DNA from 3 places in the Arthrobacter sp. P4_F10 genome. Region 3 is predicted to be linked to each of the others. Evidence: riboswitches for the same ligand, from Rfam matches in the RefSeq annotation. Region 3 holds a riboswitch; each other region holds the start of a gene.
The links. Region 3 has a riboswitch for cyclic di-AMP ahead of AC1DR1_RS13230 (NlpC/P60 family protein). Riboswitches for the same ligand answer to the same signal wherever they lie in the genome.

Region 1 (4,394 bases), on a different contig from region 3:
GGTCCTCATCTCCGTGGTGCCTTGGGCGGTGCAGCTCCTCAAGCGCCGCCGCAACAGCCGCACCGCAGCCGCACCGGCCGGCGACACGCCCGCGGGAACCGAGGACGGACTGCGGACTGAGGAAATGGCCGCGGAAGAATAGCTGACATGACTACCGCTGACCGCCCCTCCCTGCTGCTCGTCGAGGACGACGCCGTTCTGGGACCGCTCATCGCCGAGCTCCTGGACCCGGATTACCGGGTCCAGTTGGTCACCAACGGCCGTGATGGCCTCCACCACGGACTGACCGGGGCCTGGGACGTCATGGTGATCGACCGCGGGCTGCCTGTCATGGACGGTATCGCCCTCATCGCGGCTTTACGGTCGAAAGGCATTGCCACGCCCATCCTGATCCTGACCGCGCTGGGCGATGCCGACGAAAAGATCAGGGGTCTGGACGCCGGAGCCAACGATTACGTGACCAAGCCGTTCGACGCCGGCGAACTGGCGGCACGCCTGCGCGCACTGACGCGCACCTTCCCTTCCCCGGCCCCGGCGCCGGTGGCGATCGGGGACTGGGAACTGGATCCGACGCAGCGTTCCGTCCGGTCCGTCTACGGGCACACGGTGTCGCTGACCGCGAAAGAAGGCCAATTGCTCGCAGCCCTGGCCGCGGAACCCGGCCGTGTCTTCACCCGGGACGAACTCCTCGCGGCGTACTTCCACGCCTCGGACCAGCCCGGCGTGATCGATACCTATGTTCATCACCTGCGCCGGAAGATCTCCAAGGCCGTCATCCGCACGGTGCACGGCCTCGGTTACCAGATCGGCGATGCCCATGAGTAACGGCGGGACCGCAGGAAATCCGGACCACTCCATTCTGCGCAAGGCCTCGCTCAAGGTCGCGCTGCGGATCAGCGCCGCGTGCGCGGTCATGGTTCTCGGGCTGCTCGCTGCCACGGCGCTGTACCTCATGAATCAACTCGCCCATCCAGAAGTGCCGGGCTCGGCGGCGGCCGGGACGGCCTACGCGTACCTGGACTCCAAAGATGTCCTCGAAGCCATGGTCATCGCCGGGGTGGCGGGAATCTTGCTGGCCGGCATCGTCGGGTGGCTCAGCGCGCGCAGCGCCATCCGTCCCCTCGGTGATGCCTTGGCCAGGCAGCGGCGCTTCGTCCAGGACGCGAGCCACGAACTGCGCACGCCCTTGACCATCCTGGACACCAGGATCCAGCTTGCCCAGCGCAATACCGTGCCCGGCTCCAGGCAAGGCCACGACCTGGCCCGGATCCGGGAGGACGCAGCAACGCTGACCGGGATTGTCAACGAACTGCTCCTCGCGGCAACAGCGGAAGTCCCGGACCGCTCCGCACCGCCTGCCGACCTTGCCGACACCGCCGCCAGCGTCGCCGGGAGCCTCCAGCTGGTGGCAGAGCAGCGCAAGGTGGCCGTGGACTTCGTAGCCGATGCCCGGCCGCTGGCCCGGATCGAGAATAACGCGCTGCGCCGTGCCGTGCTTGCCCTGGCGGACAACGCCCTCGCCCACACGCCCCCGGGCGGCCGGGTGTCCATCACGACCTCGATCGAGCAGAACCGCGCCGTGATCACGGTGGCGGACACGGGGACCGGAATCACCGGCGTCGATCAGACCCGGATCTTTGACCGCTTCGTACGGACCGCCAGCACAGGCAGTGCACACGGACAGCGAAGCTTTGGCATCGGTCTGGCCTTGGTCAGGGAGATCGCCGTCGCTGCGGGCGGCGCCGTTGAGGTGGCCGCGACAGGTGCCGAGGGGACGGTCATGAAGTTGACGCTTCCACTGGCCGGGCGGGGGAATCCCTGAGAACTATATGTACAGGAAAGACCGGCGATCGATTGCCCCCAAGGGAATCGATCACCGGTCTTTCCGGACTTTCCGGCCCGGAAGAGGCAGCGCGGCTTAGGCGCGGACGAAGGTGACGCCGCCGGTCGCCGTGAGCCATGACAGCGGGTGGACCATCGTCTGGTTCTTTCCGTTCATGCCGCCACTGACCACCTGGCCGTTGCCGGCGTAGATGGCAACGTGGCCGGACTGGACCACCATGTCGCCGGGCTGCGGGGTGCCCACAACGGTTCCGAGGCCAAGGAACGCCCGGGGACCAATGTTGCCAACCGGCTTGCCTGCCGCGCCAAGGGCCTTTTCGACCATGGCGGTGCAGTCCTGGGTGATGCCCACCTGGCTGTAAGCGGCCGAGAGCATGATGGCGTTGCGTCCGCCGGCAGCGGGCGCCGCGGCCGGCGCGGCCGCCGGAGCGGCCTGCACCTGCACGGTTGCCTTCGGTGCTGCTGCAGGCGCAGCGGCGGGAGCCGGCGCCGCGGCAACGGGCTGTTCGATGACCGGCGCTGCGACGGTAGCTACCGCGGGGCGGTCAAAGCTGATCTTGACGCTTGAGTCGGCGTTCACGGGGGCGCTGACCAGTCCCGTGACGTCCACGTTGGACGCCGGAGCGGAGTCCCGCTGAGCAGGTGCTGCGGCTGCGTTGGCTGCCATTCCGCTGGTGAGGACCAGGCCGGATGCGGCGGCGAGGACGGCCGTATGGCGCACAAAAGTACTGATTGAAGACATGAATGTAGCCTCTCCCAATGCCTGCGAGGTGAGCTGTCGGATTCGGATGGGAGGCACCCGGCCGCACTCCCGGGCCCGTCGTTGCGGGCACTGTGCGGCTTCACCCCAAGGCCTGCGAAATCAGCAGGCCAAAAGTGGTTTCCCCGTCTCTGCCGGTCGTTGATGCGAGTTACCCCCGGGCCGCGGCAGAGTTAGGCAATCGGCTGGGGAGCGCCCGTATCGGAGACAACAGGCACTCATCCACCGTAACGCGATCCGCATGCAAAAGTCACATTCAGGTAACGGCGGCCACAGAACGGTCCGGCAATTGCCCATGGGGCGGCGCCGCATCCGAACGTAGGATGATGCCATCAGCACACGCCGAAGCGGAGGCCCGAAATGAACAGCCACTGTGTCGCCATCTGCCAGTTGAGCAATCAGCCACAGGAGGATTTCGACGTCAACACCGAGCTGCTGATCCTGGACGGCCGGGACGTCCACGTGACCACCTGGGACGCGGAACCGCGCGACGGAGGTTTCGACGAGCACGTCCTGAATGACCGGGTGGACGCACTTGGGTACATGGTTGTCAATGACTGGGCGTTCCTGGACGGGAAAGCCTACGCCGTGGTGGAGCGGCGGTCGGGCCCTGGGCCCGCCCGCAGCGGCGAGCCGTGACATTCCTGTCCCTGGCGCTGATCGCCGTCGTCGCCCTGGCCGGACCCCTGCTGGCGCTGCCGGCGCGCTGGCGGTTGCCGGTGATGCTGGGCGAACTGTTGGCCGGCATCGCGATCGGACGCTCAGGCCTGGCCCTGGTTGATCCTGCGGACCCGACGTTTATCCTGCTGGCCAACATCGGGTTCGCGCTGATGATGTTTGTGGCCGGAACCCATGTTCCCGTGAGGGATCCGCAGATCCGCTCCGCCCTCGGCAATGGCTCCCGCCGGGCTATTGCGGCCGCGGCGGCAGCGGTGGCGGTCGGAACCGGGATCGGTCTGCTCTTCGGGACTGGACATGCTCCCCTCTACGCAGTGCTGCTGGCGTCCTCGTCGGCCGCCCTGGTCCTTCCGATCATCGATTCGCTGCGCCTCGGCGGACCCGATGTCGTCGCCATGACCGCGCAGGTGGCCATCGCCGACATAGCCTGCATTGTGGCGTTGCCGCTCCTCGTGGATCCGCCCAACGCAGGCCGCGCGGCGCTGGGCGTGCTTACGGTGACCGGCTGCGCGGTGGTGCTCTATTTCGTCTTGCGCTGGCTGGAGCGCAGGGGAATCCGCGCTCGCGTGCACCAACTCTCGGAAAGCCGCAAGTTTGCCCTGGAGCTGAGGAGCCAGCTGGCCGTTCTCTTCGCCCTGGCCGCAGTCGCGACATGGAGCAATGTGTCCGTGATGTTGGCAGGCTTTTCCTTCGGCCTGGTGGTGGCCGCCGTCGGCGAACCGCGGCGGCTGGCCCGGCAACTGTTCGCCCTCAGCGACGGTTTCCTTAGTCCGGTGTTCTTCGTCTGGCTGGGTGCATCGCTGACGCTCAAGGACCTGGCCGGACATCCGGAGATGATTGCCCTCGGCGTGGTCCTGGGAGTAGGGACCCTGCTGACGCACGCCGGCCTGGCGTTCCTGGGTCTCCCGCTGCCCCTCGGGGTGTTGTCGGCGGCCCAACTTGGCGTGCCGGTTGCGGCGGCGAGCATCGGCACACAGCTTCAGGTCCTGCTCCCGGGCGAGGCAGCGGCCCTGCTGGCCGGCGCTCTAGTCACCATAGCCGCGAGCGCCGTCGCCGGGTCACGGGCGGCGAGGGCTTTCGCGCTGCCTGCAAATGCCGACGGCAGATCCGGCGA
Region 2 (4,394 bases), on a different contig from region 3:
GTGAACCAGGGCGAGTGCGCCCGAGGTCAGGGCCAGCCCGATCCCGAAGACCAGCAGCCCCTCGAAGTGGTGGCGTGCCGCCTGGCTGCTGCCCTGGATGCCGAACGTGAAGCGCCGGTTGGCCGCGGTGTTGGCCACGGCGGTGGTGAGCAACGCCAGGAAATTTGCCAGCTGCGGGTCCATGATCCCGCGGCAAAGCAGGAAAATTGCCAGGTATGCCAAGGTGGAGGCCACCCCGATGCTGCCGAAGCGGACCAGCTGCCCGAAGAGGCTTCCGCCGGGGCTTTGTTCCTGGGCCCGCGAGGAGGCCGGCAGCGGTCCGCGGGCCAGGGCGGCGCGCAGCTCGGGCACCGGGATCCGGCCCGAGAGCAGGTCCCGGCTCAACCGTGCCATGCCGCGCAAGTCAGCGAGGGCAGTCTGGACGATGTCCACGCTGGAATCAGGGTCGTCGGTCCAGTCCACCGGGACTTCGTGGACGCGCAGGCCGCACTTTTCTGCCAGGACCAACAGCTCGGTGTCGAAGAACCAGGCGTTGTCCAGTGTGTGGGGGAGCAGTTGCCGGGCCACGTCCGCCCGGATCGCCTTGAAACCGCACTGCGCGTCGCTGAAGTGGGCGCCCATAAGGGACTGCAGCAGGAAGTTGTAGCTGCGCGAGATGAATTCGCGCTTGGGTCCACGGACCACACGCGAGTTGCGGGTCAGGCGCGTCCCGATCGCCAGGTCGGAGTGCCCCGAAATGAGCGGCGCAAGGAGCGGGCCGAGGGCGGCCAGATCAGTGGAAAGATCCACGTCCATGTACGCCAGGACCGGCGACGGCGAGGCAAGCCACACCTTGCGAAGCGCGTTACCGCGGCCCTTTTCGGCCATATGGACCACCTTCACTTCGCGCAGCTCGCGGGCTACGCGTTCCGCCGCCTTGAGCGTTCCGTCGGTGCTGGCGTTGTCCGCCACCGTGATCCGGAAGGAGTGCGGGAAGGCGCCGAGAAGGTACGCGTGGAGCCGGCGCAGGCATGCTTCGAGATCCCGTTCCTCGTTGAAGACCGGAATGGTGACGTCCAGCAGGGGGGTGCTGGCACGCGTGTCAATGGCTGAGCGCCGGCCGCCCGGGCCGGTAAGCGCCCCGGCGGACGTGCCCGGGCCAAGCGCTTCGGCCAGGGCAGGCCCCGGCCGTGCGGCCGGGCTGGCCGGCGTCGCCGTGGAGCGGAGCAGGGTTCCTGTGGCCTGGTCTGTGAATGTCATGGCTCAACTTTCCCGGCGGCCCATATGAGGGCTTTAGGGTCAAGCTGTGCGGGGGCTGTGGAAGTCCGGCTGGTCCGCCCCCGACACACAAGAAGGCCCCGGATCCATGTGGATCCGGGGCCTTCTGTGGAGGCCGGTTAGCGCCGGTTTAGTACCAGTTGTGTGCGTAGTGGAAGTTCAGGGCGCCGCAGGGGGAGCCGTAGCGTTCCTTGACGTAGTTCAGGCCCCAGTTGATCTGGGTCCGGTAGTTGGTCATGTAATCGGCGCCGGCGCTCGCCATCTTCGTGGCCGGCAGGGACTGGACCACGCCGTAGGCGCCGCTGCTGGGGTTGGTGGCAGTCGTCTTCCAGTCCGATTCCTTGGTCCAGAGCTTATGCAGGCACTGCATCTGGCCCGGTGCCCAGCCATAGCTGCCCAGCTGGGCCGCGGCGTAGGCCTGGGCCCCGGCGGGGTCGTCGACTGCGACCGGCGCAGCTGCGGGAGCCGGGGCAGCTGCCGGGGCCGGTGCGGGAGCGGGGGCCGGGGCGGGAACCGCAGCGGCTGCAGGAGCCGGTGCAGGAGCGGGGGCTGAGGGAGCCGGCACGGGAGCAGCGGGTGCTTGGATCAGCGCTTCGACGGCCTTAACCTGCGAGATCTGGGGTGCCACGTTTTTTTCCACTGGAGCGGTCGGCCCAGCCACCTGGGCCCGCTCGAAGTTGAGCTTGGCCAGCGGGTCGGCGGTGGTGGCTGTTTGGCTGCTTCCAACGTTCGTGCCCTGGCTCCCCGGCTCTGCCGCCTGGCTGGCAGCGCCGCCCCCCACCAGCATGGCGCAGGCGGCGGCGATGACGGCGGCGCGGCGGCCGGTGATGCCGAGGCCGGTGGCCAGCCTGGACAGGGCGGATGCCTGCGTGGCCGGTTCGGCGCGGTGGCGCGACTTGGTGGAACGGGAATGGGAATCGCCGTCAGGGCGCGTTTGTACTTGGAATTCAGTCATGGTGGCCTCTCAACGCCGGCGGAGTTAGCTGTCGGGTTCGGATGAGGTCATCCGGCCGCACGGAAACTCACGTGTCGGCTTCACCCCGAGGGCGCATGAAAGCAGAATGCCCGGGAACTCTGGGTCCCCCGCCTCTGCCTGGTCCAGCGGAATCCGGGAAGCGGCAGAGTTTGGCGTCCGTCCGGATATGCGGCACCAATGGCGGCGCACCCCAAAGACGCTACAGGACCCGGCCGCTTAAGTCACATTTTGGTAACAGGAGTCACAACTGCGGGGTGTCGGCTTGCGCCGGAGTCGCCGGTCGTTCGGGTGGGGGCCTGTGGGTGGCTACGCCGACGGCGGCGCCGCGGGCAGCCGCACGGCGAACTCCGTGCGGCCAGGCCGGGACGTGACCTCGACTGTTCCTCCGTGGGCCTCCACGATCGAATGGACAATGGACAAGCCCAACCCGCTCGTGCCCTCCGAGGTCGGCGCGGCAGTCGCCGTTCCCTGACCATGGCTGCCTCCGGCTGCCATGCCAAAGGCACTAGAAGCGGCACTAGAAGCGGCACTAGAAGCAGCACCGGAAGCAGCGCCGGATGCCGAGCGCACGGCGCCCCCGGACCGGGCCCCCGCCGTCGCGACGGCTGAGTTAGCTGCGGCGCTGGCTGCGGCGCTGGCTGCGGCGCTGGTCGCGGGATTGGTGCGCGCCGCGTCGGCACGTGCGAAGCGGGCGAAGACCCGGCCGACGAATTCGGGGGCGATGCCGCGGCCATTGTCCGTCACAGTGACCATGGCGCTGCCGTCAGCCGAACGCATGACGCCCGTAACCACCTTGGTTCCGGGGTCCGTGTGCTTGCGTGCATTGGACAGGAGGTTGGCGAGGACCTGGTGAAGCTGGGTCGCGTCACCGCGCACCACCACGGGTTCCTCCGGAAGCTCCAGCTGCCAGATGCGGTCCGGGGCCATGACTTTCTCATCGCTCACCGTCTCGATGGCCAACTGGGTGAGGTCGACGTCGGAGATCTTGAGCGGCTGTCCCTCGTCCAGGCGTGCCAGCAGCAGCAAGTCCTCCACCAAGGTGGTCATCCGCTCGGACTGGCTTTGCACGCGCGCGAGGGATCTCTGGCCGTCGGGAGTGAAGTGCTCGGTCATCCGCATCAGCTCCGTGTAGCCGCGAATGGCCGTCAGCGGGGTTCGGAGTTCGTGCGAGGCATCGGCGACGAACTGCCGAACCTTCATCTCGCTCTCCTGCCGCGCCTCGAGGGCATTGGAGACGTTGTCCAGCATCTGGTTCAGCGCGTAGCCCACGCTGCCTACTTCGGTTCCGCGGTGGGCGGCGGACGCCGGGACGCGCACCCCGAGCGCCACCTCGCCGGCGTCCAGCGGGAGGCGGGAAACTTGGGTGGCCACCTCGGAGAGCTGCTCCAACGGCTTCATGGTGCGGCGGATGAGCACAGTCCCGGCAAGGCCGATCAGAACTATTCCGCCAAGCGACACAATAGTGATGGTCCAGACAAGGGAGGTCAGGGTGCTCTGTTTATCGGCAAGGGGAAGCCCGGTGACAATGGTGTCGCCATATGGGGTCTGCGTGGCAACGAGACGGTAGGCGCCGGATGACAGCGAGCGATCAACGGGGAGACCGTCGGTGCGTAGTCCCAGGAGGATCTGGTCGTCCTCCGATGACAGCGAGGCGCGGGTGGCGTCGGTGGCCAGGAAGCCTGCACTGCTGACGTTGCCGTTCTCAATCCGGGCGATGAGGGTGCCGACCCTTTGTCCCCGCGCGTCTAAGGGATCCGGCCTGCCATTGGGGTTGCCGGCAGGGGGCCGGCTGAACTCACTCGAGCGGTGCGAAGCCTGGCCGAGCTGGTCATCGAGCTGCCGGGTCAGGAACAAGTCCATGGAGGCGTAGCTGAACAGTCCCACAGCGCCGCAGATAGCCACGAGCAGCGCCATGGCGACGAGAACCAGCCGGGTGCGCAAATGCCACGTGGAGGGGTTGCGCCAGTCGCGCCCGGGGACGCGTGTCACACCGGAAAGTGAAGGCACGGATCAGTCCGCCGGTTTCAGGACGTAGCCGGCGCCGCGCACCGTGTGGATCATGGGAGCGTGGTTGGCGTCGACCTTCTTGCGCAGGTAGGAAATGTACAGTTCCACGATGTTCGCCTGGCCGCCGAAGTCATAGTCCCAGACGCGGTCCAGG
Region 3 (4,394 bases):
CGGTGACCGGCACCTTGAACTGACCGAAACCGGGCGGAAACGCGCCATCGGTGTCATGCGCAAGCACCGCCTCGCCGAACGACTGCTCGCGGACGTGATCGGACTCGACTGGGCCTACGTCCATGAGGAAGCGTGCCGCTGGGAGCATGTCATGAGCGAACGCGTCGAGCGCCGAATCTTCGAGATGCTCAACCACCCGACAGTTTCGCCCTACGGAAACCCCATTCCGGGGCTGGCAGATCTTGGCGGGGTGCCCAATGGTGCCCCCGCGGACAGGGCGGTAAACCTCCTGGAGGCCATGGCCGGTTACGGTGCGGGTTCGCGGATCACGGTCAACCGGCTCGCGGAGCCGATCCAGGTGGAGCCGGAGCTTCTGGCCCAGCTCGACGAAGGCGGAATCCGGCCTGGCGCGCTGGTCTCGCTGGAGCGTGTGGGGGAGTACATCTCGGTCCGCGTCCCCGATATCGAGGGAGCCCTGGAACTGCCGCCCGAGGTTGCCGCGCACGTCTTTGTAACGGTCGCCTGACCGGCCGCAACGGGCCGGTTGTGGGACGACCCATGAGTTCTGCACAGTTGCGATTACGGATTTATCACCGGGCGGCTTAATCCCCTATAGTTAGTGGCCAGTACCGATACCAAAGCGTTACCTGATCCGAAGCCGAGCCCTGCCAGCGGATCAGTCGCTGAACCACCTTCTGGCAGGGGCGGGGGAACCACTTTCGGCTGCTACTTAAGCAGCCTTGGGGTGAAGTCCGTCAGCGGCAAGCAGCTTCCACCGAAGGATCCCCTGGGGATACCCCTGTGCCTGGCTGCTTGCAACGGCGGACCGGGTCTTTGATCTCTCTGACCCGAATCCGACAGCTAACTTCGCAGGCTCTCCAGAGAGGAACCGTTCTTGACCACCCAGACCGCCAGGGGCCGTCGCCGCGCGACCGGTCCCGCTCCGGAGCCGCGTCCCGTCGTCGCGCATATGGCCGAACGCCCGCGCGACGCGCACCGCGATGAACGGCGTCGCCGGCGCAGTCCGTTCCGTCAGGTAACGGAGTTTGCCTCGGCCAGCGGAGTCGGGCAGAAAGCCGGGATCGCCCTGGCCGCAACTGGTCTGGTTCTCACCGTGACGGTCCCCGTCACGAGCCCCGTGATGGCCTCCAATCCCGGCGGATCCGGCGCTCTCTCGGCCGCCGTTCAGCCGGATGTCACCGCCGCTGCCGCGGCAAAGGTCGACTTCAGCCGCACTGCCGTCACCACGAAGGGCGATCCGGACGGGAAGCTCAAGCAGCTGCTGAGCGCCCAGTCTGTGGGCAGCATCACCCGCGCCGCATCGGCGGGCACACTTGGCGGGCCGCTGGATCAGCTGGTCACGGCCTCGCCCTACGGCTACCGCGTCAGCCCCATTACCGGAGGCGCGGGGGAGTTCCACCGCGGCCAGGATTTCGCTGCCCAGTGCGGCACGGCGGTCCATGCAGCCGCCAGCGGCACCGTGACCTTCAATGGATGGCATCCCTTCGGCGGTGGAAACCGGGTGGTCATCGACCACGGTAACGGCCTGGAGACCACGTACAACCACCTGTCCTCTGCCTCGGTCGAGGTCGGCCAGAAGGTATCGCGCGGTGACGTCGTCGCCATGAGCGGAACCACCGGCGCCTCCACGGGCTGCCACCTCCACTTTGAAGTGATGGTCAACGGCGACGTCGTTGACCCCCTCGGCTGGCTCTAACAAAGACGATGGACCACTCTCAGATTCTTGTGACACGCCGTGATCTGAATGTGACATTGGGTCCGGACTCCTGTAGGGTTTGAAGCACGCCAACTTTTCCGAAGTTGGCGCTCTTGAGTGGATTGCCTAGCTCTGCCACCGCTCAAGGTCCGTTCGCATTACATCGTCTGGCAGGGGCGGGGGAACCAATTTTGGCCTTCGAAAGAAGGCCTTGGGGTTAAGTCGCAAAGCTTCCCAGGAAGCAGCGCGGCCGGGTGACTCCCATCCGAATCCGACAGCTCACCTCGTAGGCATTGGGAGAGGCTACTTTCGTGTCTTCACGCCACAATTCTGCGCGCATGCGCACCGGCGAGGCTCTTTTGAGCCCGCTGGAATCCACATCACGTGCCGCCCTTGCCGGCGCCCGGATTGGATCACGTTCCGCAGGCTCATTCTCTACCGAGCCCGGACAGCATGCAGTTTCCGCTTTTGGCGCGTCTTCGCAGTACACCCTTCGCTAAGTAACCCATTTCGGGGCGATCCGGCGTACCCCCAAGATGCCGGAGCGTCCTCAGTCCGTGCCCGAAAGCGCGCGGTCCAAGGATCACGAAAGAGAGAACTTAATGACTACTCGTGCAACTGTTGCACGGCACCGCGCCGAGGTCACCAAGACCAACTCGCTGGCTGTTATTGCCAAGGCTGTCGGCGACAACGCCGGCGGCGTGGGCCGTCAGGCCGCGGTCATCGCCGCAGCTTCCGGTCTGGTTCTGACCAGTGGAATCGCAGCCAACGCTGCTGAGACCAATGTTCAGCGCGAATCCACCTCCGCTTCGGCCCTGGAAGTCCAGTCCGCCGCTCCGGCCACAATCTCGGCCGCTTCCACCATCGCGATCTCCTACGAGAAGCCCGCTGTGACCACGTCGCCGGCTCCCGTCGTGCAGGTCCAGGATTCCAACGCCTCCCGCGCCGGTGGCACCGAGCTTGGTGTCAGCGGCGGCGTCGCTGCCCAGGCTCCCGCCGGCATCGGAAGCGGCTCCGGCGCAACCATCGCCGCCGCTGCCTACGCACAGATCGGCGTGGCGCAGGACTGCACCGCCCTCGCCACCAACGCGCTGGCCGCGGCCGGCATCCACTACCACGGCTGGCCGGCAGGTTACCTGTCCCTGGGCCGCACCGTGAGCGCCGCCGAGGCACGCCCGGGCGACCTCGCCTACTACCAGAACGGCGGCGTGGGCATGGCTCACATCGCGGTCTACGTCGGCAACGGCATGGCAGTCCACGGCGGCTGGAACGGCGGAACCACCGCGCTGTACAGCGTAAACGTCGGCTCCGGCCCGGTCTTCATCCGCGTCGGCGCCTAAGCAAGACCCCCAGCACCTTCGAAAGACCCCCGCCTCTTGGCGGGGGTCTTTTGCGTTGCCGCGCCGTGAACTTTCCGCGCTGAAGACTGCGCCCGTGAAAAAATATTCGGTGATCCGGCACCTGAGTGTTTACTCTTGTGTTGTCGATCCATAGCCCGACCATGCAGAGGGCAGCCGGCCCTCGTGCCGCTGGCGGGTGCGGCCGTGAAGAGGTATGCGGATGCGCACTCTCGTTCTGAATGCTGGATATGAACCCCTGGCGGTCATCACCTTCCGCCGGGCGCTCGTCCTTGTCCTAACCGGAAAGGCCAGCGTGGTGGCCGAAGGGGACGACCCCGTTGTCGGCCCCCAGGATATTCTGGGCCGCCCGTCCGTGATCCTGCTGAACCGCTACATCCGGCCGAGGTACAACACCATGACAGCGGTGAGCCGCCGCGGCGTGCTCCGCCGCGATGCCCACCGCTGCGCCTACTGCGGCAAGGCTGCCCACACCATCGACCACGTCCAGCCAAAATCCCGGGGCGGGGCCGATTCCTGGGAGAACCTGGTGGCGGCGTGCCTGCGGTGCAACAACGCCAAGAGCGACCACACCCCGGCGGAGATGGGCTGGAAGATCGGTTTTGTTCCGGGCCCGCCAAAGGGCGCCATCTGGCAAATCAAGGAGCTCGAGAAGCCGACGCCGGCTTGGGACCCGTTCCTGTTGCCTGAGTCAGCGGCCTGAACTGCTGCCTGGACTGCTGCCTGAACTGCTGCCGGGCAGTTCATGGCTGATTCGGCGGCAGCCGGCGCCGCGCTAGGCTGAACCGGTGGAGTTCGATGCCATTATTCTCGCCGGGGGACGGTCCTCCCGCCTGGGCGGCGTGCCCAAATCCGGGCTGATCTACGACGGCGCCACCCTCCTTGAGCGCTCACTGCGCGCCGCGGGCGGGGCAGGGCGCACCGTCGTCGTCGGTCCTGACCCCGGGGACCTGCCCGGGGGCGTGCTGAGCTGCAGGGAAGACCCGCCTTTCGCGGGGCCGGCCGCAGCCATCGCCGCGGGACTGGCCGCGCTGGACGCGGACCACCCCGGCCGGCACGGGGCAGCCGCGGCGGCGCCGTTTACCCTGGTCCTTGCCTGTGACATGCCGCGCTCGGCCGAGGCAGTCCGCGCCCTGGCCGAATCGCTGGCCGCGTCTGTTGCAGTTGCGCCGGAACGGGACGGGGGCGACGGCGTCATGGCCGTCTCGGCCGAAGGCCGGAAGCAACCACTCGCGGGGTTTTATGGCACAGCTGCGCTACAACGTTGTGTTGCGGACGCCGCGGCCAGGGGCAGCCTGGAAAACGCGTCGGTCTTCGCC

Region 1: another riboswitch for cyclic di-AMP. It lies ahead of AC1DR1_RS12775 (hypothetical protein); the one in region 3 lies ahead of AC1DR1_RS13230 (NlpC/P60 family protein).
Region 2: another riboswitch for cyclic di-AMP. It lies ahead of AC1DR1_RS09615 (aggregation-promoting factor C-terminal-like domain-containing protein); the one in region 3 lies ahead of AC1DR1_RS13230 (NlpC/P60 family protein).

Annotation. Positions count from the first base shown of each region.
Region 1 is NZ_JBFUJJ010000010.1:58,147-62,540, reverse strand. It holds gene AC1DR1_RS12790 (DedA family protein) at 1-142, shown strand, start outside; gene AC1DR1_RS12785 (response regulator transcription factor) at 148-825, shown strand; gene AC1DR1_RS12780 (sensor histidine kinase) at 818-1,822, shown strand; gene AC1DR1_RS12775 (hypothetical protein) at 1,919-2,584, opposite strand; cyclic di-AMP (ydaO/yuaA leader) riboswitch at 2,589-2,792, opposite strand; gene AC1DR1_RS12770 (hypothetical protein) at 2,963-3,241, shown strand; gene AC1DR1_RS12765 (cation:proton antiporter) at 3,238-4,394, shown strand, end outside.
Region 2 is NZ_JBFUJJ010000006.1:138,992-143,385, forward strand. It holds gene AC1DR1_RS09610 (bifunctional glycosyltransferase family 2/GtrA family protein) at 1-1,239, opposite strand, end outside; gene AC1DR1_RS09615 (aggregation-promoting factor C-terminal-like domain-containing protein) at 1,388-2,212, opposite strand; cyclic di-AMP (ydaO/yuaA leader) riboswitch at 2,212-2,371, opposite strand; gene AC1DR1_RS09620 (sensor histidine kinase) at 2,540-4,240, opposite strand; gene AC1DR1_RS09625 (response regulator transcription factor) at 4,244-4,394, opposite strand, start outside.
Region 3 is NZ_JBFUJJ010000011.1:23,072-27,465, forward strand. It holds gene AC1DR1_RS13220 (iron-dependent transcriptional repressor DtxR) at 1-526, shown strand, start outside; cyclic di-AMP (ydaO/yuaA leader) riboswitch at 672-891, shown strand; gene AC1DR1_RS13225 (M23 family metallopeptidase) at 896-1,717, shown strand; cyclic di-AMP (ydaO/yuaA leader) riboswitch at 1,855-2,024, shown strand; gene AC1DR1_RS13230 (NlpC/P60 family protein) at 2,320-3,057, shown strand; gene AC1DR1_RS13235 (HNH endonuclease) at 3,278-3,778, shown strand; gene mobA (molybdenum cofactor guanylyltransferase) at 3,864-4,394, shown strand, end outside.